Regions from separate parts of the Peribacillus sp. CSMR9 genome, predicted to be linked through region 1. Evidence: riboswitches for the same ligand, from Rfam matches in the RefSeq annotation. Region 1 holds a riboswitch; each other region holds the start of a gene.
The links. A riboswitch is a leader RNA that binds a small molecule or an ion and turns the genes downstream of it on or off. The one in region 1 is predicted to bind S-adenosylmethionine.
Positions count from the first base shown of each region.

Region 2: linked by a shared signal. The riboswitch ahead of mmuP (S-methylmethionine permease) and the one ahead of N9I19_RS11740 (O-acetylhomoserine aminocarboxypropyltransferase/cysteine synthase family protein) in region 1 are both predicted to bind S-adenosylmethionine.
Region 3: linked by a shared signal. The riboswitch ahead of mtnK (S-methyl-5-thioribose kinase) and the one ahead of N9I19_RS11740 (O-acetylhomoserine aminocarboxypropyltransferase/cysteine synthase family protein) in region 1 are both predicted to bind S-adenosylmethionine.
Region 4: linked by a shared signal. The riboswitch ahead of N9I19_RS03465 (bifunctional homocysteine S-methyltransferase/methylenetetrahydrofolate reductase) and the one ahead of N9I19_RS11740 (O-acetylhomoserine aminocarboxypropyltransferase/cysteine synthase family protein) in region 1 are both predicted to bind S-adenosylmethionine.

Region 1 is NZ_JAOPHO010000020.1:45,429-53,005, reverse strand. It holds gene N9I19_RS11745 (methionine ABC transporter ATP-binding protein) at 1-888, opposite strand, end outside; SAM riboswitch class I at 1,053-1,164, opposite strand; gene N9I19_RS11740 (O-acetylhomoserine aminocarboxypropyltransferase/cysteine synthase family protein) at 1,283-2,593, opposite strand; SAM riboswitch class I at 2,693-2,798, opposite strand; gene N9I19_RS11735 (thioredoxin family protein) at 2,948-3,256, opposite strand; gene N9I19_RS11730 (toprim domain-containing protein) at 3,260-3,625, opposite strand; gene gcvH (glycine cleavage system protein GcvH) at 3,718-4,101, opposite strand; gene N9I19_RS11720 (arsenate reductase family protein) at 4,197-4,553, opposite strand; gene N9I19_RS11715 (acyl-CoA dehydrogenase family protein) at 4,695-6,482, opposite strand; gene N9I19_RS11710 (acetyl-CoA C-acetyltransferase) at 6,554-7,577, opposite strand, start outside.
Region 2 is NZ_JAOPHO010000066.1:5,514-13,090, forward strand. It holds partial or broken gene N9I19_RS20460 (IS1595 family transposase) at 514-1,537, shown strand; gene N9I19_RS20465 (DinB family protein) at 1,688-2,182, shown strand; gene mmuM (homocysteine S-methyltransferase) at 2,355-3,317, opposite strand; gene mmuP (S-methylmethionine permease) at 3,307-4,701, opposite strand; SAM riboswitch class I at 4,784-4,886, opposite strand; gene N9I19_RS20480 (flavin reductase family protein) at 5,047-5,655, opposite strand; gene N9I19_RS20485 (alpha/beta hydrolase) at 5,674-6,282, opposite strand; gene N9I19_RS20490 (ring-cleaving dioxygenase) at 6,282-7,229, opposite strand; gene N9I19_RS20495 (ring-cleaving dioxygenase) at 7,254-7,577, opposite strand, start outside.
Region 3 is NZ_JAOPHO010000003.1:101,584-109,160, forward strand. It holds gene N9I19_RS03625 (pyridoxal phosphate-dependent aminotransferase) at 1-381, opposite strand, end outside; gene N9I19_RS03630 (carbon-nitrogen family hydrolase) at 481-1,263, shown strand; SAM riboswitch class I at 1,335-1,489, shown strand; gene mtnK (S-methyl-5-thioribose kinase) at 1,567-2,769, shown strand; gene mtnA (S-methyl-5-thioribose-1-phosphate isomerase) at 2,784-3,830, shown strand; gene N9I19_RS03645 (LCP family protein) at 4,007-4,894, opposite strand; gene N9I19_RS03650 (lmo1851 family serine protease) at 5,003-6,460, opposite strand; gene deoD (purine-nucleoside phosphorylase) at 6,755-7,459, opposite strand.
Region 4 is NZ_JAOPHO010000003.1:67,937-75,513, reverse strand. It holds gene ligD (DNA ligase D) at 1-589, opposite strand, end outside; gene ku (non-homologous end joining protein Ku) at 739-1,581, shown strand; gene N9I19_RS03470 (MOSC domain-containing protein) at 2,100-2,750, shown strand; SAM riboswitch class I at 2,862-2,960, shown strand; gene N9I19_RS03465 (bifunctional homocysteine S-methyltransferase/methylenetetrahydrofolate reductase) at 3,064-4,911, shown strand; gene metH (methionine synthase) at 4,904-7,577, shown strand, end outside.

The DNA.
Region 1 (7,577 bases):
ATTGATATCCAACTCGAAATTACGTACGAGCTTGGTAATCAACGGGCTTTCTGCACGATCACCTACAAAAGTCAATTGAATCACTTTACCTGCAGGAAAGCGTTCAAGCAAATGGTCCATCGTTTCTTTCGTTTCTTCTGGTTCCGTTACCTGTTGCACGAAACGCTTCGTCATTTGTTCTTTAGGATTCTTGAATACAGCCAGGACAGGTCCCTCTTCAACGACTTGCCCGTTTTCCATCACGGCCACGCGATGACAGATTTTACGTATTACATGCATTTCATGTGTTATCAGGACAATTGTCAACCCCAGGCGCTGATTGATGTCAACAAGCAATTCGAGTATGGAATCGGTAGTCTGTGGATCTAAGGCAGAAGTCGCTTCATCACAAAGAAGCACCTTAGGATCATTTGCTAGGGCCCTGGCTATTCCCACCCTTTGCTTTTGCCCTCCGCTTAATTGCGAAGGATATGCCTTTTCTCTGCCTTCCAATCCGACTAGCTTGATCAATTCGTTCACACGCTTGATGCGTTCAAATTTTGAAACTCCTGCAATTTCCAACGGGAAGGATATATTTTCCTGAACCGTCCTGGACCATAATAGATTGAAATGTTGGAAAATCATGCTGATTTCCTGACGTGCCTTACGGAGCTGAGCCCCTTTAATTTTTGAAACTTCCTTCCCAGCCACCACAACGGATCCCTCTGTAGGTGTTTCCAAACCATTGAGCATTCTGATCAAAGTACTTTTCCCCGCTCCGCTGTAACCAATAATACCGAAAATCTCGCCTTTATTTATTTCAACATTCACATTATTTACTGCCTTAATAGTCTCACCGTTTCCTTTTCCTGTTCGGAAAAGCTTACTTACTTTCGTCAATGTAATCATTAATACTCACCTCTTTTATCCAATAAAACCTATGAACTTAGTTGATTTCTCTACATTATTAGTCAGTTTTTAATACCATTTTTTCCTTTCATGAAGGTTTTCCCAAATGAAATAGAAAAAACCTTTCTGCATGAGCAGAAAGGCAGGTGAAGAAGCTGGCCTTCCTCTCATCTTCCAAAGTAATTAAACTTTGTGTGAATTGGCACCTTTCCAAGGAATCTCCTTGTCGGTTGCCGGGTTTCATCGGGCACCTCCCTCCACCTCTCTTGATAAGAGCTAATATATAGAATACTTGTACAGCATTAAGTTCTTTAGTATGGGGAAATTTTATCATAGATAAAAAAGGAGTGCAATGTATATTATTTCTAGTAAAAGAATGAACTGGACTTTTTGCTTAAACCGTTTTAGACGTCAGGGAGACGATATTCGTCGCTTTTTCAATTGCCTGCTCTAAATCTTCTATTAAATCCTCTGCATTTTCAATCCCGATGGATAAACGGACCTGATCAGCACGCACTCCCGCTTTCGCCAGACCTGCATCATTCAATTGTTGGTGGGTCGTACTGGCAGGGTGGATGATTAAACTCTTAGCATCCCCTACATTAGCTACATGGGACCATAATTCCACCGAATTGATAAGTTTTGCCCCGGCTTCTCGGTCACCCTGTATTCCAAAAGTCACAACAGATCCTGCTCCCTTAGGCAAGTATTTATCCGCAAGGGCTTTATCGGGATGATCCTCTTTACCGGGATGTGAAACCCAAGTCACGGCAGGGTGATTTTCCAAATATTGAATAATAGACTTGGTGTTCGAAAGATGCTCTTTCATTCTTACATGCAGCGTTTCAAGTCCAAGCGTAAACTGGAATGCACTTTGGGCACTTAGCGCAGGACCTAAATCACGAAGCAACTGCACTCGGGCTTTCGTTATAAAAGCAGCAGGTCCAACTGCATCAGCGTATACAAGACCGTCGTAGCTTGGGTCAGGCTCCGTAAAGCCAGGGTAGTTTGGCGAGTTCCAGTCGAACTTCCCTCCATCCACTATGACACCGCCTAACGTCGTTCCATTCCCCAAAATCCATTTTGTAGCGGAATGGATGACAATATCCGCCCCAAAATCAATTGGTCTGCATAGATACGGTGTAGCGAAGGTATTATCGATAATTAAAGGTATCCCGGCTTCGTGGGCGATGTCCGCTACTGCTTCTATATCAAGGACCCTCAAACTTGGATTTCCGATCGTTTCAGCAAATATGGCTTTTGTTCTTGGCGTAATTGCCCTTTTGAAATTTTCTGGGTCATCAGGTGAAACGAACTTCACCTTAATCCCATATTTAGGAAGAGTATTTTCAAAAAGATTATACGTGCCGCCATATAATGTAGAGGCTGAAACAATTTCATCCCCTGCACCGGCAATATTCAGGATTGACAGTGAGATGGCTGCCATTCCGCTTGCAGTTGCCAATCCGCCGATACCGCCTTCCAATAAGGCCATTCTTTCCTCAAAAACACTGACCGTGGGATTATGGAGCCGTGTATATATATAACCATTCTCCTTTAAACCAAATAAATTCGCTGCATGGTCTGTGTCTTTGAACAAGTATGCATTGCTTTGGTAGATAGGGACTGCCCGGGCACCTGTTTCATCAGCTTGCAGACCGCCATGAACACTCAATGTTTCAAAACGCAACTTTTTCTCTGACATATGATTTCACCTTTTTCTATGGATTTAGTTGGAATTTCATGAAAACCTGGCCTTTCATAAACAAAAAAACCACTTCCACAAGAAGAGGTTTTAAAACACACCTCATCTTCCAGAGCCAACACTCTGCTGGAATTAGCACCGTATATAAATTTATACCGGTTGCCGGGCTTCGTCGGGCCAGTCCCTCCGCCACTCTTGATAAGAACTATTAAATTCCGCCGTTACTTTCTTAATTCAAAATATAGCATTTTAGAATTAATCAGTCAATGAATTGTTAGAATATTCTTTTTTTGATTTCAATTTGGGAGCAAAATGTTCACAATAAAAAAAACCAATCCGGTTCTGATTGGTTTCTTAGCTGATTTCCTTAAGCAATCCATACAAATAAGGAACGGATTGAAAGGCATATATTTTTTTGTGCAGCTGTCCTTTTTTGAAAAGCAATAAACAAGGGACACTTTCAATTTCATACGATTCGGCGATTGCTTGGACATAGTTCATATTCATTTTGCCTGCCTTCAATTCCGGGAAAAGTTCCATGGATATCGTCAGCATCTTGGAAGCCACCTGACAGGTACCGCATAAAGGCGTATATAAATATAAACAAAAGGTTTCCCCTTTTTCAACGGCAATCTTACACTCTTCTTCTTTCCATTCCTGCATCAATTAATCGTTCATCCTTTGACTTAAAAATTTCATTTTCACATTCATATTGGCAGATAAAAGCACAGTTGCGATATGATGTTCGGGTGAGCTTTCCACTTCTTTGTACATTTTATTAATATACAGGTGGTTCGCTTCCGGCATTTCCCTTCGGAATTGCTTCCGCAGCTTTTCTCCTGATTCATCTGCGTCAAACAGGAGATAAACATCACGTTCCATCAATTCATCCACTAATTCATCGAGCTTAGTTAATGATATGGTCCCATTCGTACATCTTATATCCACATCTTCATTTAAAACGGAGGCAACTTTTTTTCTATCGGAACTGCCTTCTACAATGATCACTTTATCGAACTCGCCCCATTCCATGTCATCACTCCATCTCACGAATTATGTGCGCAACTGCAATTGTTCAAAATGAAAAAGAGAGCAGGCCTTTTCAAGCCCCCCTCTCCTTCGTTTTAACCGTTAATCAAACTTTCATATTCTTCAGCGCTCATCAGATTTTCAATATCACTGCTATTTGATGGTTCAAGCACGATCATCCATGCTTTTTCAAAAGGAGATTCATTTACATATTCAGGGTTGTCACTTAAATCTTCGTTTACTTCAACAACCTTGCCACTGATAGGAGCATAAAGCTCAGAAACCGTCTTAACGGATTCCACACTTCCAAATGGCTCGTTCGCTTTCAGTTCATCACCGATTTCTGGAAGCTCAACGAATACGATGTCCCCAAGCTCGGACTGGGCGAACGCAGTAATTCCAATGCGCACTGTTCCATCTTCCGTTTTGACCCATTCATGTTCTTTAGTGTAACGAAGTTCTTTTGGTGTTGTTGTCATTATTAACCCTCCATATGTACATCTTATTTTATCTATTCCATTATAAGGCAGATCTTATGTTTAAGTAAGGAATTAACCAAATATTTTGTTAAATTTCAGTTCCAAACCTGATTGAATTGCTCTTCTTTGAAGCCTACCGTCACTTTGGTACCATCCGTAACAATCGGCCTTTTCAGAAGCATGCCATCTGTGGACAATATATCAAGCATCTCTGCATCAGAAGCTTCTTTCAGCTTATCCTTTAAGCCCAGCTCCCGATATTTTTGACCGCTAGTATTGAAAAACTTCTTCAACTCTAAATTGCTGATTTTATATAGTTGTTCAATTTCAGTTCGCGAAGGCGGGTTTTCCGCTATATGGATTGCTTCATATTGCAGTTCATGATTATCCAGCCACTTTTTCGCATTACGGCATGTGCCGCATTTTGGGTACCAATATAATGTTAAGCCCATCGTTTCACCACCTATCATTAGAATACCCGTTTTCACCACGCAATACAATGAAATATCCTTTGAATTCCCAATGAGATTTCATCAAAGGAAATAAAGGGAATGCCTTTACGGGCATCCCCTTTACAGATTCTGATTTATTGCTTATAGCGCATATTTTTCCGTTTCGATTACCTTAACCGAAGCTTCACGTTTTTTCGCAATGACATTGATTGGAGTGTGTCTTGTCAGCTTGCGAAGGGAAGCAAGCATGATGCGAAGTGTGTCGCCTGTTTCCACCGCAATTAACGTTTCCTTTGCATGTTGTTCTATTTCATTGAAAGCTTCCTGAACGAAAATTTCCGTATAAAGTACTTTTTGTTTGTTCTTCTCCAGCCCCGTAGACGCAATTGCTTTTTCCGTACGTAACACAACGGACTCAGCTGCATAGGCAAGGGAAGCTATATCAGCAATGTTGGAGAGGATTTCTTGTTCTTGATCAAGGTTTTTCCCGTATTTCTGTGCAGCAAGGCCACTAGCCAAAATACCGATTTTCTTAGCGTTTCTAACAAGCATTTTTTCTTGTGCCAATGGCTCATCGCCAGGCTCTTCCGGCATCATCATCATTAATTCCTCTTGCAGGCTTTGTGCCTTTTGAAGAAGTGGCAATTCCCCTTTAAGTGCTTTTTTCAGGAAAGTTCCCGGAACAAGCAATCGATTGATTTCATTTGTACCTTCAAAGATCCGGTTAATACGGGAATCACGATATGCTTTTTCGATTTCATACTCCTGCATGAAGCCATAACCACCATGAAGCTGTACGCCTTCATCCGTAACGTAATCCAATACTTCGGAGGCGAAGAATTTATTCACTGAACACTCAATTGCATATTCAGCGATTGCAGCTGCCATTGATTTTCCATCTTTCACTTGCTCATCCGTCAACTTGCTCTGTCTTTGATCATAAAGTCCAACGGTACGGTAAACAGAGCTTTCAGCAGCATAAATTTTTGCCGCCATTGTTGCAAGTTTTTCTTTCGTCAAGTTAAAATCGGAAATTTTCGTTTTGAACTGTTGGCGTTGATTCGTATAAGCAACTGTAATCTCAAGGGCACGTTTAGATCCGCCGACAGCACCCACGCCTAACTTATACCGGCCAATATTCAGGATATTGAATGCAATGACATGCCCTTTTCCTGCTACACCCAAAAGATTTTCGACTGGTACAAGAACGTCTTCAAGGATTAATGTACGTGTAGATGAGCTTTTGATCCCCATTTTCTTCTCTTCAGCACCAGTTGATACGCCTTTATAATCTCGCTCAACAATGAAAGCAGAGAATTGTTCGCCGTCGATTTTAGCGTAAACACAGAAGACATCTGCAAAACCTGCATTCGTAATCCATTGTTTTTCACCATTTAAAATATAGTGGGTTCCTTCTGCATTCAATTTCGCTGTCGTTTTTGCTCCTAAGGCATCTGAACCTGAGCTGGGTTCCGTCAATGCATACGCAGCAATTTTCTCTCCCGTTGCCAGTAAAGGGAGATATTTTTTCTTTTGTTCTTCATTCCCGAATAATACGATTGGCAAAGATCCGATACCTACGTGTGCACCATGCGTAATACCGAAGCCGCCTGCAAGTGCCATTTTTTCTGTAATTAATGCCGAACTGATTTTATCAAGACCCAATCCGCTGTATTCCTCAGGAACGTCAGCACCAAGTAAACCGATTTCACCTGCATGCTTCAGTAATTTAACAGAACGGTCAAATTCATGGTTCTCTAAATGTTCAACCTGCGGCAGAATTTCATTCACTACGAAATCCTCAGAAGTTTTGGCAATCATTTTATGCTCATCGGAATAATCTTCAGGTGTAAACACTTGATCATACGTAATATCCTCTACTAAAAAGGCTCCGCCTTTAATGAGGTTATCTTTAGTTTGATTCGACATGTTATTTCCTCCTAAATGTTAATGATAGTAAACCCGCCGGAAGCATGTTGACAGCTTCTGGAAAGGGTGGGTCACGCTAATAATTCAAATACTCCGGCAGCTCCCATTCCGCCGCCGATACACATTGTCACGATTCCGAATTGTTGGTTTCTGCGCTTCATTTCATGAAGCAGACTTAATGTCAATTTTGCTCCTGAACATCCTAGGGGATGGCCCAAGGCAATGGCTCCACCATTCACATTGACAATCTCTTCATTCAATCCCAGCTCACGAATGATTTGAATGGATTGGGAAGCGAAGGCTTCATTCAATTCAAATAAACCAATATCGGATAACTCAAGGCCTGCTAGTTTTAAAGCTTTAGGAATGGCTGCAATCGGTCCGATGCCCATAATTTCAGGTGGTACCCCCGCTACAGCAAAGGAGCGGAACTTACCAATCGGTTTCATCCCTAATGAAGATGCCTTTTCCCCATCCATGACCATGACCGCGGCTGCTCCATCACTCGTTTGTGATGAATTCCCTGCTGTTACGGATCCTGTAACAGAGAATGCAGGTCTTAGTTTTTTCAGCACTTCAATAGTCGTTCCTGGACGAACGCCCTCATCCTGCGCAAATGTGAATGATTTTTCCTTTAATTTAAGATCAGGCCCCACTGAGCGGAGGGTTACGTCAACCGGCACGATTTCATCCGAAAACTTTCCTTCTGCAATGGCCTTAGCCGCCCTTTGATGACTTTGTACAGCAAATGCATCTTGATCGGCTCGGGAAATTTCGTACTTTTTTGCAACGGCTTCAGCAGTATGGCCCATACCCATATAATATTCCGGGGCTTTTTCCGCAAGTTGCGCGTTCGGGCGTGTTACATGGCCCATCATCGGCAGAAGGCTCATGGATTCCGCTCCGCCTGCAATGACTGTATCACTTTGGCCAAGCATGATTCTCTCCGCTCCATAAGCGATACTTTGCAATCCGCTTGAACAGTAACGGTTAATGGTTATGGCTGGCACTGTATAAGGCAATCCTGCCAATGCTCCAATGTTACGCGCCATGTTCAATCCTTGCTCAGCTTCAGGCATCGCACAACCGATAATC
Region 2 (7,577 bases), on a different contig from region 1:
GCAAAAAAAAAATATGATTTAATTTCACTTTTTACTTTTTCGTTAATAACTGCTCATGCTGGGCCGACTTACATAAAGGATGTTTTTCAACGTTGTCACAAAGGATTTCGACTTAAAATGAACATGTGAATCCAAAACATGGCTGCAAAATCAAGTAAGCCCCAGTGTCAGTGAGTTAACTACTGGACCATCAATATTTGTCGAGAACGGCTCCCATCGTAAACTCACAGCAAACCCGGTCAGGACCCGAACAGCATATCTTAGCGATCATTTATATCCCGATCTTACACGCCTTTTTTTAAAGGGACTAGACAAAAATAAGCAAGGCGGCTGGTCCCGGTCTCTTTACATATTACTGAACGAATAAAGAGACCAAAAAGAACAGGTACCGCCTGATAAAGACGCTTCCTGTTCTTTTTGTTTTTGGCTTTGTTAAAGAATAATGTTGTTATTCGATTCGATCGAACATTCGTTCTGTATTGAACTAAAATTACTGAGAGCGAGTGAGTTTTAATGGCGGTAGCGGACATAATTAACCAAATTAGAAATCTAAGCCAAAGAGACCAGCAGCGATTGAAGGAGTTCTTCACAGGGAGTGCGGGAGAAACAGAGTCTGTATTCACTGATGTATCAGAACAGAAAAAACAAGGACGGCTACACCTGCACCCATTGTCAATCCACTAATGTCATTCGCTTCGGTAAATATCAGATAAAAACTACAATCAATACCATTGATTCGTCAAAGATACCGCTGCAAAGAGTGCGGTGAAACATTCACGATATGACGAACACTCCTCTTCACAGAACTCATATGCCTAGTAAATGGCTTCAGTTCATCGAATGTATGATTGAAGGGTATTCCCTTCGGAAATCACAGCTAAACCCATTGTTGCTCATTATGTGACGCTTTTTATTGGAGGCATAAAATTCTAACTGCATTGAAACAGATGGATTTTGAACTTTTCGAAGGCATAGTAGAAAAGAATTAAACCTATTTCCTCTATTCCGAGAAAGGCAAACGGAATATCCAAGTTGGAAAACCAAATTTACGCGGTGGTAGTTCGGAGTTTAGAGGAATAAGTAAGGACCAAGTATGCGTTCTTATAGCCAGAGACCGCCAAAAGAGAACGTTTTCCAAAACAATAGGAAAAGGGCGTATTATAAAAAAAGTTTGGACGAAGCGTTAGGTTCCAAGGGCTATCAATACAAAATGTTCTATGTAAGGATGCTTGGCGGGCGTTTATGACTTATGCCAAAGAAAAAGGAATTGAGCGTCAATCGCTATAAAAGCAAATGGTTGGGAGCGAGTTAAAGGGATTTATCACATCCAGAATGTAAATAGTTATCACAGCCGTTTAAAGAGCTGGATGGAGCGTTTGAATGATGTATCTAGACCATTATTTGAGCTGGTTCCAATTCTTAGACACCATCAAACATATAAAAGACCTTTACGATAACCAAAATGGTTTTAGACAGTTGTTCTTTCTCAGTTAACACAACTTATGATAAACTGACGTTACCAGAATTTTCCGAATAAAAGAACGATCATTGTTCCGTTAAAGGGCCAGTTTAATTGAACAAGGAATTGGCATGACACCTTAATTAGTGAGCTATCTACAACACGCCGCAAATGAATTTTGACCAAAGGGAATATCTATTAAAGGGATTAAATTGGAGGGAATAGAAAATGGATGTAAAGACACTTTTGTTACAACAATGGGCAAGCTGCTTAGATGAAGAAGACTGGTTTCCACCACTAGAAAAAGTGCTAGAGGATATCACTTTTGAACAGGCAATTTGGAAACCAGCTGATCGGGCAATGAATTCCATTTGGGAATTAGTTTGTCATTTACTTTTCTATGAAAAGAGATTTCTGATGCGATTTCTTGGTGAAACAGCGAATGAACCACAGGCAGAAAATAATGAATCTACATTTCGATTACCAACTGAGACGTTAGAAAATTGGAAGGAAACAAAACAAGAATACTTTTATGTTCATCGTGAACTTGGAAAAATACTAGCAAAATCAGAACATGAAGATTTGTATAGACAGATCCCAGGAGAAGATAATTCATTAGTGCTTGAACTGAAGAGTTTAGCAATGCACGACGCATATCATATTGGGCAAATTGTATTCCTTTGTAAAATGCAAGGAGCTTGGGCAGGGAAACGCAGCTTTTAAAAAAGCTTCATTAGCTTTACAGTTATTCCATTATAGGGGGCTTTAATGGAATAAGAACGAGAACGTCCAAATCGGACGTTCCCATATTTTATAGCTGAAAACAACAATACCACTTAACAAAGCCCTGTTTTTTATATAATGATTATTAAAAACAGTTGATATAGGAATAAAGCTATGAGGATACCACTTCGGAAGGTCGCCACTTTCTTGAAATCTCTTCAATATGATGAGGTGCCGTTCTGCAGCATCCTCCGATTAAACGTGCCCCAGCATGGTGCCATTCTTCAGATTTTTGTTCGAGCGTGTTACATGATTCTTGACCATGCCATGTTTTAGTTTGTGGATCATAGGTTTCACCAGAATTCGGATAAACTATAATTGGTTTTTTTGTGTTCGCACTTAACACCTTGATGGCGTCCGTGACAACTGATACTGGTGCACAGTTAATACCGATCGCTGCAATTTGCTCACTGTCCTCAAAGAACTTTGCACAATCCTCCAGCAATGTACCGTCACTTATTGCTTTCTCATTTTTCAAAGAAAAGGATAGCCAAGCATATACTTCTGGATAATCTTTCAATAATGAATTCAATACTTTTGCTTCTTGCAGGGATGGAATCGTTTCAAATGCTAAAAGGTCAGCACCTGCTTCAATCAAAGCTGATATTCTTATTCGATGAAATTCTGCTAAAGTTTCATCTGAAACACCATAGTTTCCTACATATTCTGAACCATCAGCGAGGTAAGCCCCATAGGGTCCTACTGATGCAGAAACCAATGGCTTAGGTCTGTTCGTTTGCGTCTCTTCCTTCCAAAAATCATCTCTCGCTCTTCTTGCGAGAAACACCGTTTTCTGAATTAACTTCAGGGCCTCTTTTTCTTGTATTCCACGCAGGGAGAAACCTTCAACAGTAGCTTGGTAGCTTGCAGTTATCGCACAGTCCGCTCCTGCACGGAAATAGTCAGTGTGAACCCGATAAATCACCTCTGGATTTTCAAGTAATACACGGGCAGACCACAGCGGATCGTCCAAATCACACCCATACCGCTCAAGCTCTGTAGCTAAAGCTCCGTCCAGAATCATGACTGAATGTTCTCGTAAAATAGCGTCAATTGGGTTAATTTTATTCTTCAAGATCTACGCCTCTTTTCTTTGAAGTTTGTGTTACATAATAACTTCCATAGCAAAACAAAATAAATGGAATACCACAATAAAGCGCAATCCGTTGTGTAGGATCAAATGCAATTCCTATACAAGAAGCAAGACAAAGCATGAAAGAAATGATTGGTACAAGCGGATATAATGGTGTACGATAAGCCAAGTCATTTACTGAATTTCCTTCTCTTATAAATCGTCTCCGAAATAGGAACTGTGAAGCGCTAATACTCATCCAAACTACAACCACGGCCAGACCCGAAATGGACACAAGCACTATATATACAGTATCCGGTGCAATAACACTAGAGAACAGGGCTAAACCACCGCCCAACATACTGAAAATGACTGAATATATCGGAACACCTCGTTTTGTTAATATTGCGAATATTGGTGATATGGTTTTCTTATCTGCAAGTGACCAAAGCATTCTGGAAGAGGCATATAGACCTGAGTTTGCAGCAGACAAAATGGCAGTTAAAATAACAAAGTTCATAATATCCGCTGCATACGGCACTCCAATTCGTTCAAGAACGGCCACAAAGGGGCTTTCTAATACGCCTGCATCCGAAATAGGCAATAATGCGGATAATACAACGATGGTTCCTACAAAAAAGATAATCAATCTCCACAATGTCAGACGAATTGCCTTTGGTATCGTTTTTTCTGGATTCACAGTTTCTCCAGCTGCAATTCCGATTAATTCAGTTCCAGAAAATGCAAAATTCACTGCAAGCATCGTCATGATAATGGCAAAAGCACCATTAGGAAATAACCCTGCACTTATAAAATTGGAATATAGCGGTGCTGATTGAGAGTTAGTCATTGGAATATAACCTACCATTGCAGCAACTCCCAAAATAATAAATATCACGATCGCAATTACCTTTATTGACGCAAACCAAAATTCAGATTCAGCGAAAAACTTGACAGTCAGCGCATTTAATACAAAAACCAAAATGGCAAATAGAGCACTCCAAATCCAGACATTGATTGATGGATACCATCTCTGCATCAACAATCCAGCGGCCGTGAATTCCGAACCTAGTGCAACAGTCCAAGTTAGCCAATACAACCAGGCTACTGTATACCCTGTCCCAGGTCCAATGTATTTGGCTGCATAGCTATGAAACGCACCTGTCTCGGGCATATGTACTGCCAGTTCACCTAAACATAGCATGACCAGATAAACCACTAGTGCCCCTATCAGATACGAAAGGATAGTGCCAAACGGGCCAGCCTGTTGAATCGTATAACCCGTACTTAAGAATAAACCAGTTCCAATCACCCCCCCAAGCGATAGCATGATTAAATGCCGTGCTTTCATTTCCCGTTGAAATTCATGCTTCCTTTTGTTCTCCATTCATACTCCCCTTCATCCTGCATCCAGAAAAAACGAAAACGCACTCTAATAAGAGTGCGTTACTGACAAATAAAAACGTAGGGTCTCATCTATCAGGGTTTCACCCCCTGGAATTAGCACAGTGTCGTAGTAGACCTGTTGCTGAGGTTTCATTGGGCCAGTCCCTCCACCTCTCTGGATAAGAAATTTATTTTTTTATTACTTTATCAATCTATGAAAAAATTGTCAAGTATTTGTTTTGGATTGTAAAGACTTACTTTTTTGCGGGCAAGTCGCTCAAGACTTGGAGATAACGGAAGATAGAAAAAAAAAGACGACATCTTTTTAAAGGTGTCGCCACAATTCTTAAGGACGTTCCAATTCAAATAATTCTCCTAGTTTTGTATAAGTATGACCCGCTAATCTTGCGACAGGTTTTAGCCCATTCTGGTCTATTCGGCCATTATGGTAAATATCTTGCTCTATATGATAGCAGACTATTTTCCCTATCAATAAATCACAACCGGGTTTATTCTGGGAACCTGCCAATGGTATCGCATGCTCTAATATGCACTCAAAGCGTACCTTTGCTTCTTGCAATCCTGGTACGGATACCTTATCACTGACAGCTGGCGTGAAATTGGTAAGACCCAATTCACTTTCGTCAGATGGGAGTTCCTTCGCCGTTCGATTTGCATCAGCTACATTATTCTCATCAGTGATATGAACAACGAATTCACCTGTTTGAATTGCATTTCGAGCCGTGTCCTTTGAAACTCCTTCTTTCCGTTGAACAGAAATGGAAATCATTGGAGGATTCGAACTGACTATGTTAAAAAAGCTGAACGGCGCTATATTGATTGTACCGGTTTCGGATTGTGTCGTAACCAAGGCTATAGGTCTCGGTATAATGCTTCCGGTCAAAAACTTATAATTATCCCGTTCAGTAAGACTTTCAGGATTAACAGAAATCATCTTCATTCCCTCTCATTCTTATAAAAAGTTCTTTTGAAACCATGAACCCGCTGCCTCAACCTCTGAACGTGTTAACTGATGACCGTAATTTCCCCATTGAACATCCACTGTAGCACCAGCTTGCAGTAAAAGTTGATTAAGTTCATCAGTTTCTGCTGCCGGGCAAATCGGATCGTTTTTACCTGCAGCAATAAATACAGGTATATCCGAAAGGGACGGCAAAGCAATCCCTCTTCTAGGCACCATGGGATGATGAAGAATCGCTCCTTGTAATGCCACTTCGAAATGGAACAGCAAACTTGCCGCTATATTTGCACCATTGGAATAACCTAATGCTACCACTCTTTCACGGTCGAAGTCATATTTTTTGGACGCTGATTCCAAGAAGTCATAAAGCTCCTTCGTACGAAAGATCAAATCTTCTTCATCAAAAACCCCTTCGGATAACCGGCGGAAAAAACGGGGCATTCCGTTTTCAAGTACATTTCCCCGTACGCTCAATACAGATGATCCCGGTGAAACCATTTCCGCTAATGGCAAGAGATCTGTTTCCGTTCCTCCAGTGCCATGTAAAAGCAAAAGCAATGGCGCTTCTGGATTACTTCCTTTTTGAAAAATATGCTTCATCATTTATCCTCCTCCAGTACTCTCGGCACTGCCGGCAGTAACGTTTTCTCCATGATTCCCCTTTTTTCTTCCAGCCATGGCGGCAGCATTAATTTACTACCCATCGTTTCCTTCGTTTCATCATGAGCGAAGCCAGGTGGATCTGTGGCAACTTCAAAAAGTATACCTCCATCTTCCCTGAAATAAATGGCATCGAAGTATTGACGGTCTGTAAAGGGTGTCACACCATAGCCATGGTTGGCGATATGCTCTCTCCATTCTTTATGATCTTCATTATCGATTGCACGCCATGCAAGATGATGGACAGTTCCCACTCCGATGTTCCCATTTTGCAAAACCGTTTTTTTAACATCTATCAAATTTCCGATGTCCGATGTGGATTTGAAGCGGATGTAATCGCCCTCTTCCCCAATTTTTTGCAGGCCCATCACTTTCTCTAATAGTTCCATCGTTTTGATCGGTTTTGACGTCAATAATACGGCACCGCCGAATCCCTTGACCGCCTTGGAAGCTGGTACACCGCCGAATGACCATTCGCTATTTTTCCCTTCTTTACGCTCAACCAGTTCAAGTTGCAAACCATGGGGATCTTGAAATTCCAGATATTCCTCTCCAAAACGTGAAACTTTCTCGAATACTATATTAAACCTGTTCAACCGCATTTCCCAGAAATCCATTGAACCTTCCGGAACCGCATATGTTGTAATCCCCACTTGTCCAGAGCCAATTTTCCCTTGGTATGCCGCAGGCCAAGGAAAGAAAGTGATGATGGTCCCTGGTGAACCTGATTCATCCCCAAAATATAAATGATAGGTTCCTGGGTCATCAAAATTGACGGTTTTCTTGACCATGCGCATTCCCAATACTCCAGCATAAAAATCCACATTCTCTTGAGGATTGCCTACAATTGCTGTTATATGATGTATTCCCGCGGTTTTCTTTTGCATGCCGATTACTTCCTTTCCCGGTGATTAATTTGTTGATTTTGTATTCAGCGGTTTTAAATTCGATTCAATATCCTGTCTTTTCGATTCTAAAAAAGGTGGTAAGGCAAGGTTTTCACCTAGGTGCTGCTCTGCTTCATCCACAGTAAAACCAGGCCCATCTGTCGCTAGTTCAAATAAGATGCCATTCGGCTCCCTGAAATAGAGGGAACGAAAATAAAAGCGGTCTACATAACCCGAGTTCACAAAATTCGATTCACTAATTTTTTCTATCCATTTTCTCAGTTCCCCTTCATTATCCACCCGAAAGGCAACATGGTGCACTCCGCCCCTCCCCAATCGTTCTCGAGG
Region 3 (7,577 bases), on a different contig from region 1:
GGGATCAGGAACCAGGATCGTATCACCTGGATTTAATAAACACTGCGGCAGTTCGACAAGACCTGCCTTTCCTCCAAAGAGAATTGCCACTTCACTATTTGGATCCAGCTTGACTCCATATTCACGTTCATAAAAGACGGCAGCGGCATCCTTTAAATATTGATGTCCCCGGAATGGTGAATATTTATGATTAATCGATCTTTCAGCGGCAGTCTGTAAACTTTTCACGATATGTTCAGGCGTCGGTTGATCAGGATTTCCCTGGCCTAAATTAATGACATCATGTCCTTGCGCCGTAATCGCATTGACTTTTGCGACAAGTGAGGCAAAAAACTGCTTTGGCAGGTCCTGAAGCTTTCCGGATTTTTCGAATTGCAACATTTATACACCTTCTCTGAAATTTCTTGAAATTCTAGTCACAAATGATATATGTTTATCATAGTCTTGTAAAGCATTTTTTACATGTGGGGGTTTTAAACGATGAAGTGGAAAATAGCTTGTATTCAAATGGATATAGCATTCGGGCAACCGGATATCAATTTTCAGGTTGCGGAACAATGGTTGGAAGAAGCAGCACGGTCAGAACCCGATATCGTCATTTTACCAGAGCTTTGGACAACTGGATACGACTTGACCAGGTTAAATGAGATTGCTGATCAAGAGGCGGAAAAAACGATTGAATTCCTTAAAACACAGGCAAGGAAACACGAGATTCACATCGTAGGCGGTTCCATTGCCAAAAAAACGAGCAAGGGTTTCTATAACACCATGATCATCATCAATAAGGATGGCAAACTCATTAAAGAGTATGATAAGCTTCACTTATTTCAATTGATGGATGAACATCGCTACCTGCAGCCAGGTGAAAAAGAAGGTTTATTCACTCTTGATGAAAAAATATGTGCTGGATTCATTTGTTATGACATCCGCTTCCCTGAATGGCAGCGAGCCCATGCTGTTCAAGGTGCCGAAGTTCTATTCGTAACCGCAGAATGGCCTAAGCCCAGACTCGATCACTGGAGAGCCTTATTGATTAGTCGTGCCATCGAGAACCAAGCCTATGTTGTAGCCGTTAATCGTTCAGGTTCGGATATCAATAATATATTTGCTGGTCATTCCTTGATTATTGATCCATGGGGAGTTATCGTAAGTGAAGCGGGAGAAGAAAACGAACTATTGACAGGCACCTTGGACTTCACTAAAGTTACGGAAGCACGTAACAAAATACCTGTATTCGAAGATCGCCGGCCGGACTTTTATTAATTTCCCCATTGACAAACTATTTAAAAAGTTGATATTATTTTCCCGAAGATTAAAATTTCAGAATACATATACTCTTATCAAGAGCAGGCTGAGGGATAAAGGCCCTATGAAGCCCAGCAACCGACTGTAATACCATTGTGAAATGGGGCGGATCCACCGCCGGATTATAAAATCCACAGAGCACGGTGCTAATTCCACCAGAATTCATTTTTCTGGGAGATGAGAGGTCCGAAGCCAAAACTTCTGCCTCTTTCTATATGAAAGAGGCTTTTTTATTCTTATTTTGAACCTGGAGGAAAAAAAATGACTCAAAACCATTCGAATTTTAAAAGATTGACAAACGAAACAGCTATAACCTTTGCAAAAAAACTTGGGTTGGTCAATGCGGATGCCAGTTTAAACTGTAAAGAAATCGGAGATGGTAACTTAAATTATGTTTTTCATATTACAGAAACTGATACAAAGAAAGGAATAATAATCAAACAGGCTGTCCCATATGCCAAGGTAATTGGCGAAAGCTGGCCGCTGACATTGAAAAGGGCTGCCATTGAAGCGAATGCACTTATTCATTTCAAAAGCTATTGCCCCGAATTCGTACCGCAAGTCTATTATTCGGATGAACAGCTTGCGATCACAGTCATGGAAGATTTATCGCACTTGAAAATCGTTAGAACAGGATTAATCGATGGTGATCCATATCCATTGCTTTCACAGCATATCGGTGAGTATGTAGCGAAGACGGCATTTTATACATCCGATTATCATTTAGAACCCTCTGCGAAAAAAGAAGTGGCCCGACACTTCACGAATCCGGAGCTTTGCAGAATCACTGAAGTCTACATTTTCACGGATCCTTTTTTCGAGGAGCTCCCCGGAGATTTCGAGGTGGAATTGACTGATGCCGCCAAAAGTATTTGGAATGATCAAGATGTGATACTTGAAGTCGCCAAGCTGAAACAAAGCTTTGAAACCGAGCAGGAATCCTTGCTTCATGGAGATTTACATACAGGAAGTATATTTGCAAGTGAAACTGAAACAAAGGTTATTGATGCAGAATTTGCTTTTTATGGCCCAGTTGGTTTTGACCTAGGTCAATACACAGCCAACCTTCTTTTTCAGGCAGTCACACGTAATGGCCCTGGAAAGGAAGAGATTTTCACACACCTCCATCAATTTTGGAATGCCTTTGAAGAAGCATATACTGAACTATGGAACACCCAAAATATAAGCCCATTCCGCAATGTGAAGGGTTATCTACCTTATTTACTGGCTAAATTCAAAAGGGACGCATTCGGTTTTGCCGGATGCGAACTGATTCGGCGAACCATCGGCCTTTCCCATGTTGCCGATCTAAATGTCATTGAAGATAAAGAATCTAGGATCGCTGCGAAAACGACAACATTGAAGATTGGTGCTTTTTTAATTAAAAAACGGGAAGAATTGGATGTTCCAGCTGTCATTGATGCGTTGAAAAACCATACACTTCCATTTTATTCAACCCTTTAAAAGGAGACCTGTACATGACGACACTAGCACCCTTACCATATTCAGTCCAATGGGATGATACCCATATTACATTATTAAATCAACAGGCCCTGCCTTCCTTAACTGAATTCATTGAACTTCATTCAGTTGATGATGTATACGACAGCATTTTGACATTAAAGGTACGCGGCGCCCCAGCAATCGGACTGACGGCAGCATTTGGCGTTGCACTTGGTGCCAAACAGGAAACAACCACTGAATTAGGGGAATTCAAGAAGAATGTAACGGGGCATATTGAAAAGCTCGCCTCTTCCAGGCCTACTGCGGTCAACCTTTTTTGGGCATTACGGAGGATGGAAAGCACCTTGCAAGCAGCACAAAGCATTTCAGCTGCCAAGGAAGCACTTGTAACGGAGGCCAAAGCCATCTTTACTGAGGATGAAGAAATGTGCAGGAAAATTGGGGAACATGGTTTATCCTTATTCGCTAAAGGTGATTCCATCCTAACGCATTGCAACGCTGGTGGGATTGCCACAGCCCGTTATGGAACAGCCTTGGCTCCCTTCCACCTTGCAAAAGAAAGGGGCTTTCCGCTAAAAGTGTACGCTTGTGAAACCAGACCTGTCCTGCAAGGGGCGCGTTTGACTGCTTGGGAACTGATGCAATCAGGGGTTGACGTCACCTTAATATCTGATAATATGGCTGCACATACGATTCTTCAGAAACGGATCAATGGAATTATAGTTGGGGCCGACAGAATTGCGGCTAATGGTGATACAGCCAATAAAATCGGGACATTGGGATTGGCCATATTAGCTAGGCACTTTAGTATCCCTTTTTATGTGGCTGCTCCATCAAGCACATTCGACCTTTCTATCAAATCCGGCTCATCCATCCCGATCGAAGAACGGGATGAAGCGGAAATCACCTTCATTCAAGGTGTACGGATCGCTCCGGAAAACGTGAAGACATTCAATCCAGCCTTTGACGTTACACCGAATCAGCTAATTACCGGCATCATTACAGAAAACGGCATCATTGGATCTGATTTTGTAAAAAACATTCCGCATTTTGTTAAGTGATCCAGGTCATTTTATTGATATAAAAAGACGAGACGGATTTAAGTATCCCTCTCGTTTTTTAAAAGAAGATCAAATAGTAATATTCTTGCGAGGTCTATTATAAAATAATTTAAGTGATTTGAACAAATCACTTCTTTCGATTGATGTTTTCGATAACAAATGATGATTAGTTATTCTTATTTTGTAAAAAATTCTTGAAGTGCCTTCTTATTTTTAGTATAGTCCATTTCCAACACGGCTCCGATATGGGGATATATTTCATCTTTATAGCTTCCTTCTACGGGGATCCTTAGAGTTTCAACGGTGTCCGGTGTATGGAAGACGGCTTCTGGACCCATTTCCATTATCGTTTTCACCCCAATATCAGTATTTAAATACGAAAGTCCTTGTTCGATTATACTAGGAAGGGCCGCTATACCTTCGAAGGACGAGATTTGATTTATAAACGCTGATTTTAATTGAACCAATACTTCCTGTTGACGCTCTACCCTTCCAAAATCACTTTCATCGTCATGTCTAAAACGGACATATTTCAATATTTCCTCACCATGTAAAACATTTTTACCAACGCTTGCTTGAATACTCATATCATCAATAATTTCCTGATCCACATCCACCACTACCCCCTCAGGGGCAAGCAAATCCACCATCTTCACAAATCCCTGAAAGTCAATTACTGCAACATGATCGACCTTGACATCAAGGTTTTCCTGAATGGTTTTCTTTAGCAGCTCCTTTCCACCATAATAATAAGCAGCATTTATTTTGTTATATGCTGATTTATCCCCAGGGATTTTCACATAACTATCACGCATAATGGAAGCCAGCTTTAGTTTTTCCTGCTCTGGAAAGTATTTTGCCAGTATAATCGCATCTGATCGAGATTTTTCCTCCCCGCGAGAATCAACACCAATTAACAGAAATGTTTTCACGCCTTCTTGGATCACTTCTTTGGTTATCTTTTTTTCCGTACCTGCATTTCCATTTTGTTTGGGTAAAGGCGCATAGGTGCAACCTGCCAGAATCCAGACCATTAGATATATGAACAGTACCTTTTCTTTCATTACCTCACCTCATCGGAAAATTAACCATATCTTTTACCTTATATTGGAATACTATTCATTGAACGACAAAAAAGCCTGCCATCGATAATCGCTGACAGGCTTTTCCATTTATTTGATTTCTTTCTTTAATACTTCAACCGCTTTTTTCACTTGTGTGTCGTTTTTTAGTATTTTTTCCCGTATGACCTGCATCAATTTCACGGTAGTATCATCTTTGATGGTACCAGTTTCTTTAATTTTTTGTTCCCTTTGGAACGCTTTTACCGCATTTGTAGTTGCTTCATCAAAGAATCCATCTATCTTACCAGGATCATGGCCTGCTACCTTCAGCATCTCTTCGGCTGCTTTCACTTCACTGGAGGAATCAGATGCTTTCAATTCCTTATCAGGCGAAATGTACGGAAGGCTAGCATAATCAGGAAGCTTCACAGTAATATCCGGCTTGATCCCTTTCTTATGAATCCAATTGCCTTTAGGAGTCAACCATTTGGCTGCCGTATATTTGAAGTTAGACCCATCATCAAAGTCTTGGGCAGTCTGCACAGTCCCTTTTCCAAATGATTTGACACCGATCAAAGGAATGTCCGCAGATTCACTGACAGCGGCCGCAACAATTTCAGAAGCGCTGGCACTGCCATCATCAATCAACACGACTACCGGTATCTTCAGCTCTCCATCATTCTTCGATTTATAGACTTCTTTTTTCCCGCTGCGATCCTCAACTTGAAGGACCACTTTCCCATTAGGTATGAACAGGCTTGCCATTTTTATTGCTTGGTCAAGCAGTCCCCCTGGATTTCCTCGCAAATCCAATACCAGACCCTTCATATCCTTCTTCGACATCTCTTCAAGCGACGTTTTCAGCTCTTGGACTGTATGTTCGGAAAAACTGGTCACTTGAATTTTTGCAACTCCATTATCAAGCATTTCCGCATAAACTGTTTCAATCGGAATTGTATCACGTTTAATCGTGAGCTCAATCGGTTCCGACTCACCAGCTCTTGAGATGGACAAATCCACTTTCGTACCCTTTTTGCCCCTGATTTTCAGGACAGCTTCAGAAGAGCTTAGTCCTTCAACGCTTTTACCGTTCACACTCAAAATGATATCATTCGGTTTTACCCCTGCTTTTTCTGCTGGGGACCCTTTTATTGGTGAGACGACCATGATTTTTCCATCCTGCTCCTGAATCTCTGCACCGATTCCTTCAAAAGATGAAGAGATGCTCTCATGGAAACTAGATGCTTCCTTTTTATCCATATATGCAGAGTAAGGGTCATCCAATGATTTAATCATTCCATTAATTGCCCCGTCAACCAGCTTGTCTTGATCAATCTTTTCATAGTAGTTACCCTTTATTGTATCGTATGTAGAATACAGCTTTTCAAATTCCGCATGTTTATCAGGTGCTAATGACTCTACTTTTTCATCTCCAAAGGTCAAGGCTATTGTAGTAATCCCTGCTGTTAGAAATATGACTAAGAAAATCCCCATAATGAACGTAAACTTCTTTATTTTAATGAATTTCCCTGCCTCTTTTGGCTGTTTTTGATTTTCTTCTTCCACTTAGCCTCACCACTTTCATTCTTCATGACGATATAAACGATTTCATTCTATTTTATCAGCTTTCATGCCAATCGAAAAATAATTGTTATCAAAAATAACAACTTATGATCATATGTATTTTTATAACCCTCAGTAAACGGTAAATCAAATGGAACACTAAGGACACCCAGGCAATTCCTGAATGAGCCTCGACATTACAAAAATGCGGATACCAAGGAATGAATGAGCCTCTATCCCAACTTTCATTATCCAGCATCACTTATTCCTGGTCACCCGCCGTAACACAGCCAATTATCAGTCTTGGATAGCTGCTTCCAATGCCACTTCAACCATTTCGTTAAAAGTTGACTGGCGCTCATCCGACGATGTTTCCTCACCGGTTAAGATGTGATCGGAAATGGTTAATACAGATAAAGCTTGGCGGCCAAATTTAGCAGCAAGCGTGTATAGGGCTGCTGATTCCATTTCTATCGCAAGGATTTGGTATTTTGCCCATTTTTCCAATTCGCTATTATCGTTATAAAACTGATCGGCCGTAAATACATTGCCGACCTTCAATTGCAAGCCCTTAGCTGTACCCGCATCATAAGCTTTTCTTAGTAAATCGAAATCCGCGGTTGGGGCAAAGTCCACTCCCCCGAAAGTCATGCGGTTCATTTGGGAATCGGTGGAAGCACTCATCGCAAGGATTACATCCCTGACTTTTACATCTTTTTGAATGGCCCCTGCAGTTCCCACACGAATCAGTTTCTGGACATTATAGCTGTTCATCAATTCATTTACGTAGATAGAAATGGATGGGACACCCATGCCTGTGCCTTGGACAGAAATTCGTTTCCCTTTATACGTTCCTGTATATCCAAACATGTTACGAACTTCATTGTAAAGTTTAGCATCTTCTAAAAATGTTTCAGCAATATATTTTGCACGCAACGGATCCCCAGGAAGTAAGACCGTTTCCGCAATTTCATTTTCTTTTGCACCAATATGTACGCTCATACAACTATGTCCTCCTTAACTTGTGGTTGAAATGATATTCAAAACTACTATACCATATCAGCCACAAGTTAGGAAAATTGAACCTTATCCTAGAGACTTAAAAGATAAGGAAAACTGG
Region 4 (7,577 bases), on a different contig from region 1:
GTTTTCCTTCTTGCCAAGTACCCCGAACTTCCTTAGCGACAACCCCTTCGCCATCTAATAGGATGACCTTATTCAAGGCATTATCCAAAACGTCAAAACTCTCAATTAATTGGATCAAAGCCTTATCATTGGGGTCAGGCGGCATAGGAAAACCAAGTACTTCACCCATATTCAGCATGAATCCCCTTCGTTCTTCCATAGGTTTAGCAGCTATGTCCTTTCCGCTGATGCGAATCAGGTCAAACGCAATAAACCGGCATGGCGAAAAATGAGCTTTTTCTGAAATTAAGGATTGTTTCCCAAGGCGCCCTCGCCACTGTATTTGGAAAAAGTCGGCCTTTGCTTGATTGGTAAGCCAAACCAACTCTCCATCTAACTGTAGCGGGAGATAATCTTCCAGGTCCAAATTTTTGATGTAAGCAATGATTTCTGGGAATTGTGGTGATAATTCCTTCTCGTTCCGACTCGAGATGCTTATCGTATCGGAGTCTATCGTTAAAATTGCCCTAAAGCCGTCATATTTGACCTCATAACGCCAATCTTTGGAGGTGGGGGCTTCAGGGTAATAGGTTGGCAGCATTGGTTTCATTTAGTTTTACCTCCGCAAATAATTGATTAACATTATTTTGCCAAAAAAACGAAGTGTTAGAGTTGGCAATTGTTTTTTCGGTTTTTTTTGAACAAAGGGGAATAATAAAATTGTTCTTCTCTTTAAAAATAAGTTATGAGGTGACGAATATGCATACGATGTGGAAGGGGAGCATATCATTCGGTTTGGTGAACATTCCGATTAAACTTCATGCTGCAACGGAGGATAAGGATATTTCTTTAAGGACGTTGCATAAGGAATGCCATTCACCGATTAAATACGAAAAAGTTTGTCCGGTATGTCAGAAAGAAGTGGGTAAGGATGATATAGTCCGCGCTTTTGAGTATACAAAGGGAAAATTTGTTGTATTGGAAGACAATGAACTAGAGCAACTGAAAAAACAAAACGAAGAAAAAGCCGTGGAAATTGTGGATTTCGTTAAAATAGAAGAAATAGATCCCATATATTTTAACCGGAGTTATTACATGTCGCCTAATGATGGAGGGATAAAGGCTTATTCCCTTCTGAGACAGGCCCTCAAGGAATCGGATAAGGTAGGGTTAGCGAAAATAATCATACGCTCAAAAGAACAAATGGCGGTAATTCGAGTCGTTGATAATACCTTGGTGATGGAAACGATCCATTATCCGGATGAAGTTCGCTCAACAGCGGATGTACCGAATATCCCTGCTAATGATACCATTGTAAAAAAGGAAATAGATACTGCCGTGTTATTGATAGATCAATTAACGACTACTTTCGATCCGGCAAAATACACAGATGACTATCGAACCGCATTACTTGAATTGATTGAATCGAAGAAAACGGGACAAACGACGATTACAGCCAAAACAAAAGAGCCAGTTTCCAACAATGTAACAGATTTAATGGAGGCTTTACAGGCATCCATTGACCGAACGAAACATGATGAACCGGAAAAGAAAAAGACGACCCGAAAGAAAGCGGCACCGAAAAAAAAGAAACAAGCATAAAACAGGAAGCTGAGCGGAAGACGCATTATGTCGCTCGGCTTTTTGCTCGTTTTAACAAAGGGAATGGCAAGATTATGAAAGACTTTACAAAGAAATAATTCGTTAAAATTACATAAGTAATGCATGTACAAATAGGTATTGGATCAAGATGTGATCCGATTAATGGGATTAAAAGAAAATAGTGGATGCAAATGAAGGCAAAAAAATTCGCTCCCTAAAGAGCGACAATGAGGAATTCAATCGTGAAAATCAACATATAGGCGAACGGTTGTAGTTTTCGACTATATATTGTGTTCATATTCTACCATATTTAATTCTGAAATAGCAACAAAATTACTAAACTATCCTATGATTTTTTCTGGAAATCAATGATATTCGACCGCTTAACGGATCATGGGGGATTTTGTATGTTCCGATCCACTATTTTCTCATAAATAATTACAGAAAAAATGGATTTTTAGTATAATTTAAACATATGGGATGATATAAATTAAAATGAACGGAAGATGATGTTAAAAATGGAAAATGGAAAAATCAAATCGCTTCATGCCGGAAGGCCCAAACAGGAAAATTTTTCGAATATCGATATCTTTTCAGCCATGGATAAACAAGCACGGGATAATGTGACAGTAACTAGATCTGGCATAATTGGTGATGGGGTAGGTAATATAAAGTTCCATGGAGGTCCTGATCGGGCTTTGTGCTTTTACCCCTTTGAGCATTATTCATTATGGAATGAAAAATTCTCTAAAAAGCTGGATATCCCTGCATTCGGTGAAAATTTAACCATAGCGGGGATGACGGAAGTATCAACATATATCGGCGATATTTATCAAATAGGCGAAGTGATTGTTCAAATTAACCAGGGGAGGATTCCTTGTTCGACCATTTCCCACTTCAATCAAGAACCTAAGTTTTTGGAACTCGTGCTAAAAACGAGTTTCACTGGTTATTTTGCAAAAGTACTTCAAGAAGGAACGATAAATAAACAAAACGAAATCGTGCTAATAGATCGTTTGCAAGAAAAAATTTCAGTTCATTATGCAGCAGAGGTGATCCTTCATAAACGAGATGGGCTGGAAGGCGCAAACGCTTTACTCAAACTGGATTCGTTAGCGGAAGACTGGAAACAAAGGATATTAAAGAGAATTCAAGCTGCAAAAGATTGAATGATTTTTGCAAAAGTGAAAAAAATGACGATCAGGTATTGAAATTGACAGATTATTAATGTAAATTAAATATAATCAAATTTTGAAATCTTGTGAAAATTATATAAATGGATCTTATCGAGAGAGGTGGAGGGACTGGCCCGAAGAAACCTCAGCAACCAGCTTAGGCAAAGGTGCTAAATCCAACAAGCAGAGCTTGATAGATGAGGAGAATGTTTCAAAAAACCTTCTTCTTTGAGAAGGTTTTTTTTCTTTTCTCTCATACTCATAGAAAACGACAAAAACAGGATTGTTTTTGAGAGAGGATGTAATGATGAATTTTCGTAAAGAAGTGAAAGAAAGAATGCTGGTTGGGGAAGGGGCAATGGGGACCTTACTGTACTCTAATGGCATCGATCAATGTTATGAGGAATTAAACTGTACGAACCCAGATCAAATAGTGTCCATCCACCGTGCCTATTTGGAAGCTGGTGCAGATATCCTTCAATCGAATACCTACGGTGCCAACTTCAACAAATTGAAACGCCATGGACTAGAAGATGAAGTAAGCAGAATCAATCGCCAGGGAGTCATCCTTGCTAAAAAAGCGGCAAAAGGAAAGGCATATGTCTTCGGTACCATAGGGGCACAGCGGAGTATCAGGAAATCGGATTTAAGCATTGAAGAGATAAAGCGAGGTTTTCGAGAACAGCTATACAGTCTGCTGATGGAAAATCCTGATGGGATTCTCCTAGAAACATTCTATGACCTGGAAGAACTTGAAACCGTCCTGCAAATCGTTAAAAATGAAACTGGACTGCCGATCATCGCAAATGTTTCGATGCATGAACTGGGTAATCTTCAAAATGGAATCCATTTAAATGAAGCCTTTCAAAAACTTGAGCAATTGGGTGCCGATGTTGTTGGGGTGAATTGCCGTCTCGGTCCACATCATATGATTAGGGCCTTGGAAGAAGTAAGTTTACCAAAGCAAGCGTCGATTGCCATTTATCCTAATGCCAGCCTTCCGGATTATGTGGATGGAAGGCTTGTCTATAAAGCTGTGCCGGAATATTTCGGTTCAAGTGCCCTCGAGCTGCGTGAGCAAGGTGCCACGATCATAGGAGGCTGCTGTGGAACGACGCCTTTGCATATTCAAGCTGTAAAGAATGCAATTGGAAGTTTGGTACCAGTAAAAGAGAAAATTACTAAAATCCGTGAAATAGAAATAATTGAAGTGATTGATAGAGAGTTGGAAATCCCACTTTACGAAAAGGCCAAAACTGAAAGGACGATACTAGTTGAACTTGATCCACCGAAAAAGTTGGGAATAGAGAGTTTCATGACTGGTGCTGAGGTTTTGAAAAAAGCAGGGGTCGATTCAATTACATTAGCGGATAATTCACTTGCTTCACCAAGGATATCGAATGATGCACTGGCTAATTTACTGAAGACCCAATTGAATGTAACGCCGATGGTGCATATAACATGCCGGGATCGAAATTTAATTGGCCTGCAGTCACATTTAATGGGTCTGCAGACAGTGGGGCTGAATGAGTTATTGATCATCACCGGAGATCCTTCTAAAATTGGGGACTTCCCAGGTGCCACTTCGGTTTATGATTTATCTTCGTTTGACCTGATAAGTATGGTCAAACAATTTAATGAAGGTCTTTCCTATTCCGGTCAAAGTTTGGGCCAACGGGCAAATTTTAAAATTGCCGCCGCGTTTAATCCCAATGTGAAATATCTGGATAAGGCTGTTCAGAGAATGGAAAAGAAGATTGCATGTGGTGCTCAATCCTTTTTAACACAGCCAATTTATTCGGTGGAGCAGATTGAAGAGGTATATGAAGCTACAAAACATTTAGAGACCCCGATTTTCATCGGTATCATGCCCTTGACAAGCACACGGAACGCCGAATTCATCCATAATGAGATCCCAGGCATCAAATTGCCTGATAATGTTAGAAGGGCTATGGCTTTAGCGGGGGATGACCCTGTAAAGTCAAGGATTGAAGGGGTGAATATCGCACGAGAGCTAGTGGACGCTGCAAGGGAAAAATTCAAGGGCATATATTTAATCACTCCGTTCCTTCGCTATGAAATGACGGCGGAACTTACGAAATATATTAGAAAAGTCGATAGTAAACAAACATCAGAGGTGGCAGTACATGAATAAAAAAGCGATTCAAGAACAGTTGGGTACTAAGATTCTCCTTCTTGATGGAGCGATGGGGACCATGCTCCAAGCGGAGAATTTAACAGCAGAGGATTTTGGCGGGGAGCAATTCGAGGGCTGCAATGAGTATTTATCACTGACACAACCAGAAATCATCCAATCCATCCATGAAAAATATTTAGCAGCAGGTGCTGATATCATTGAAACAAATACCTTCGGAGCGACAAGCATCGTGCTTGAAGAATACCAAATAAGCACAATCGCTTACAAGCTTAATAAAATTTCAGCCGAGCTTGCCGTTAAAGCATGTGAAAAGTATTCAAATGAAGATTGGCCAAGATATGTGGCTGGCTCGATGGGTCCCACTACAAAAACGCTTTCCGTAACAGGGGGAACGACTTTTGATATTTTAACCGATTCCTATGAAGAACAGGCACTTGGTCTCTTGGATGGTGGGGTGGACTTGCTATTGGTGGAAACCTGTCAGGATATGCTTAATGTCAAGGCTGCCTTTTCTGGAATCAAAGCAGCCTTCGCTAAAACAGGAAAAGATGTGCCTGTCATCATATCAGGTACGATCGAACCGATGGGCACGACACTCGCTGGCCAGTCCATAGAAGCTTTCTATTTATCGGTTGAACATATGAAGCCCGTGGCTGTCGGCCTGAATTGTGCAACAGGTCCGGAGTTCATGATAGACCATATCAGGACACTTGCAGATATAGCAAATAGCGCCATCAGTTGTTATCCGAATGCTGGGCTCCCGGATGAAGAGGGTCACTATCATGAGTCACCGACTTCCCTTGCGGAGAAAATGAAGCAATTTGCCGAAAAGGGATGGGTCAATATCATTGGGGGCTGTTGTGGTACGACACCAGAGCATATTAAAGAACTTTCCAGGGTCCTCGAAGGCATTCAGCCCCGTGCTATTACGACCTCAGCCCATGGTCATGCCGTATCAGGCATAGAGCCGCTCATTTATGATGATTCAATGCGCCCTTTATTCGTTGGTGAGAGAACGAATGTTATCGGATCTCGAAAATTCAAGGAGCTGATTCGTGGAAAGCATTACGAGCCAGCTGCTGAAATTGCACGTGCCCAGGTGAAAAAAGGTGCCCATGTCATTGATATCTGTCTTGCCGATCCTGATGGGGATGAACTTGGCGATATGAAGGAGTTCGTAGAAGAGGTCGTCAAAAAAGTGAAAGTCCCTTTGGTCATCGATACTACAGATGAAGCCGTACTTGAACAAGCATTAAAACATTCACAAGGAAAGTCCATCATTAATTCCATTAATCTTGAAGATGGTGAAGAACGCTTTGAAAAAATTGTACCATTCATCCATCAATATGGTGCTGCCGTTGTCGTAGGAACGATTGATGAAATTGGGATGGCCGTCGATGCTGAACGGAAATTGGAAGTGGCTACACGGTCGGTGGATTTGCTTGTCAATAAATATGGTCTAAACAAAAGTGACATCATTTTTGATCCGCTGGTATTTCCTGTAGGGACGGGAGATGAACAATATATCGGATCTGCTTTAGAAACGGTGAAAGGAATAAAGGCGATCAAAGAAAAGTATCCGGAATGCTTAACGATACTTGGCATTTCGAATGTTTCATTCGGTCTGCCAGCAAGGGGAAGGGAAATTCTAAATGCCGTTTTCCTTTACCATTGTACAAAAGCAGGTCTCGATTATGCTATCGTTAATACAGAAAAACTTGAACGTTTCGCTCTGATACCTGAAGAGGAAGTCAAATTGGCTGAGGCACTCCTGTTTGAGACATCTACAGAAACTTTAGGTATCTTTACCGAGTTCTATCGTGGTAAAAAAGCGGAGAAGAAGGATAATGGTGTTATCCTGCCATTGGACGAACGTTTAGGTAACTATATTATCGAAGGAACGAAAGAAGGATTAATTGATGATTTAAATAAAGCAATTGAGCGCGGTGATACCCCATTGGAAATCATCAATGGACCATTGATGGATGGGATGAGTGAAGTGGGTCGGTTATTTAACGACAACCAACTTATTGTCGCAGAAGTGCTTCAGAGTGCAGAGGCAATGAAGGCGGCTGTATCTCACCTTGAGCCGCTAATGGAAAACTCTGAAGATAGTGCTAAAAAAGGAAAGATCCTCTTAGCTACTGTCAAGGGGGATGTACATGATATCGGGAAAAACTTAGTGGATATCATCCTATCCAATAATGGCTATGAAGTCATTGATTTGGGTATCAAGGTCGCACCGCAACAAATCATTGAAGAGGTTCGAAAACATGAGCCAACCATCATTGGCCTATCTGGGTTACTGGTTAAATCAGCACAGCAAATGGTTTTAACCGCACAGGATTTAAGGCAGGCGGGAATAGATACCCCTATTTTAGTGGGAGGGGCAGCGCTATCCCGTAAATTCACCGATTTTAAAATATCACCAGAATATGAAGGACCTGTTTTATATTCCAAAGATGCGATGGATGGTTTAGCTGTAACGAATATTTTACATGACACTGACAAAAAAGTGGTGTATTTAAAAGAGTTAGTCGAGAAACGAGAAAAATCGAAAGTCAATGCCGCCATTGCTGCCACGATGGAAAAACCTGTTCGGAAGCAGTCCACAGCTGCGCCTTTGAGTAATGTGCCTGTTCAAAAACCGCGTGATATCAAAC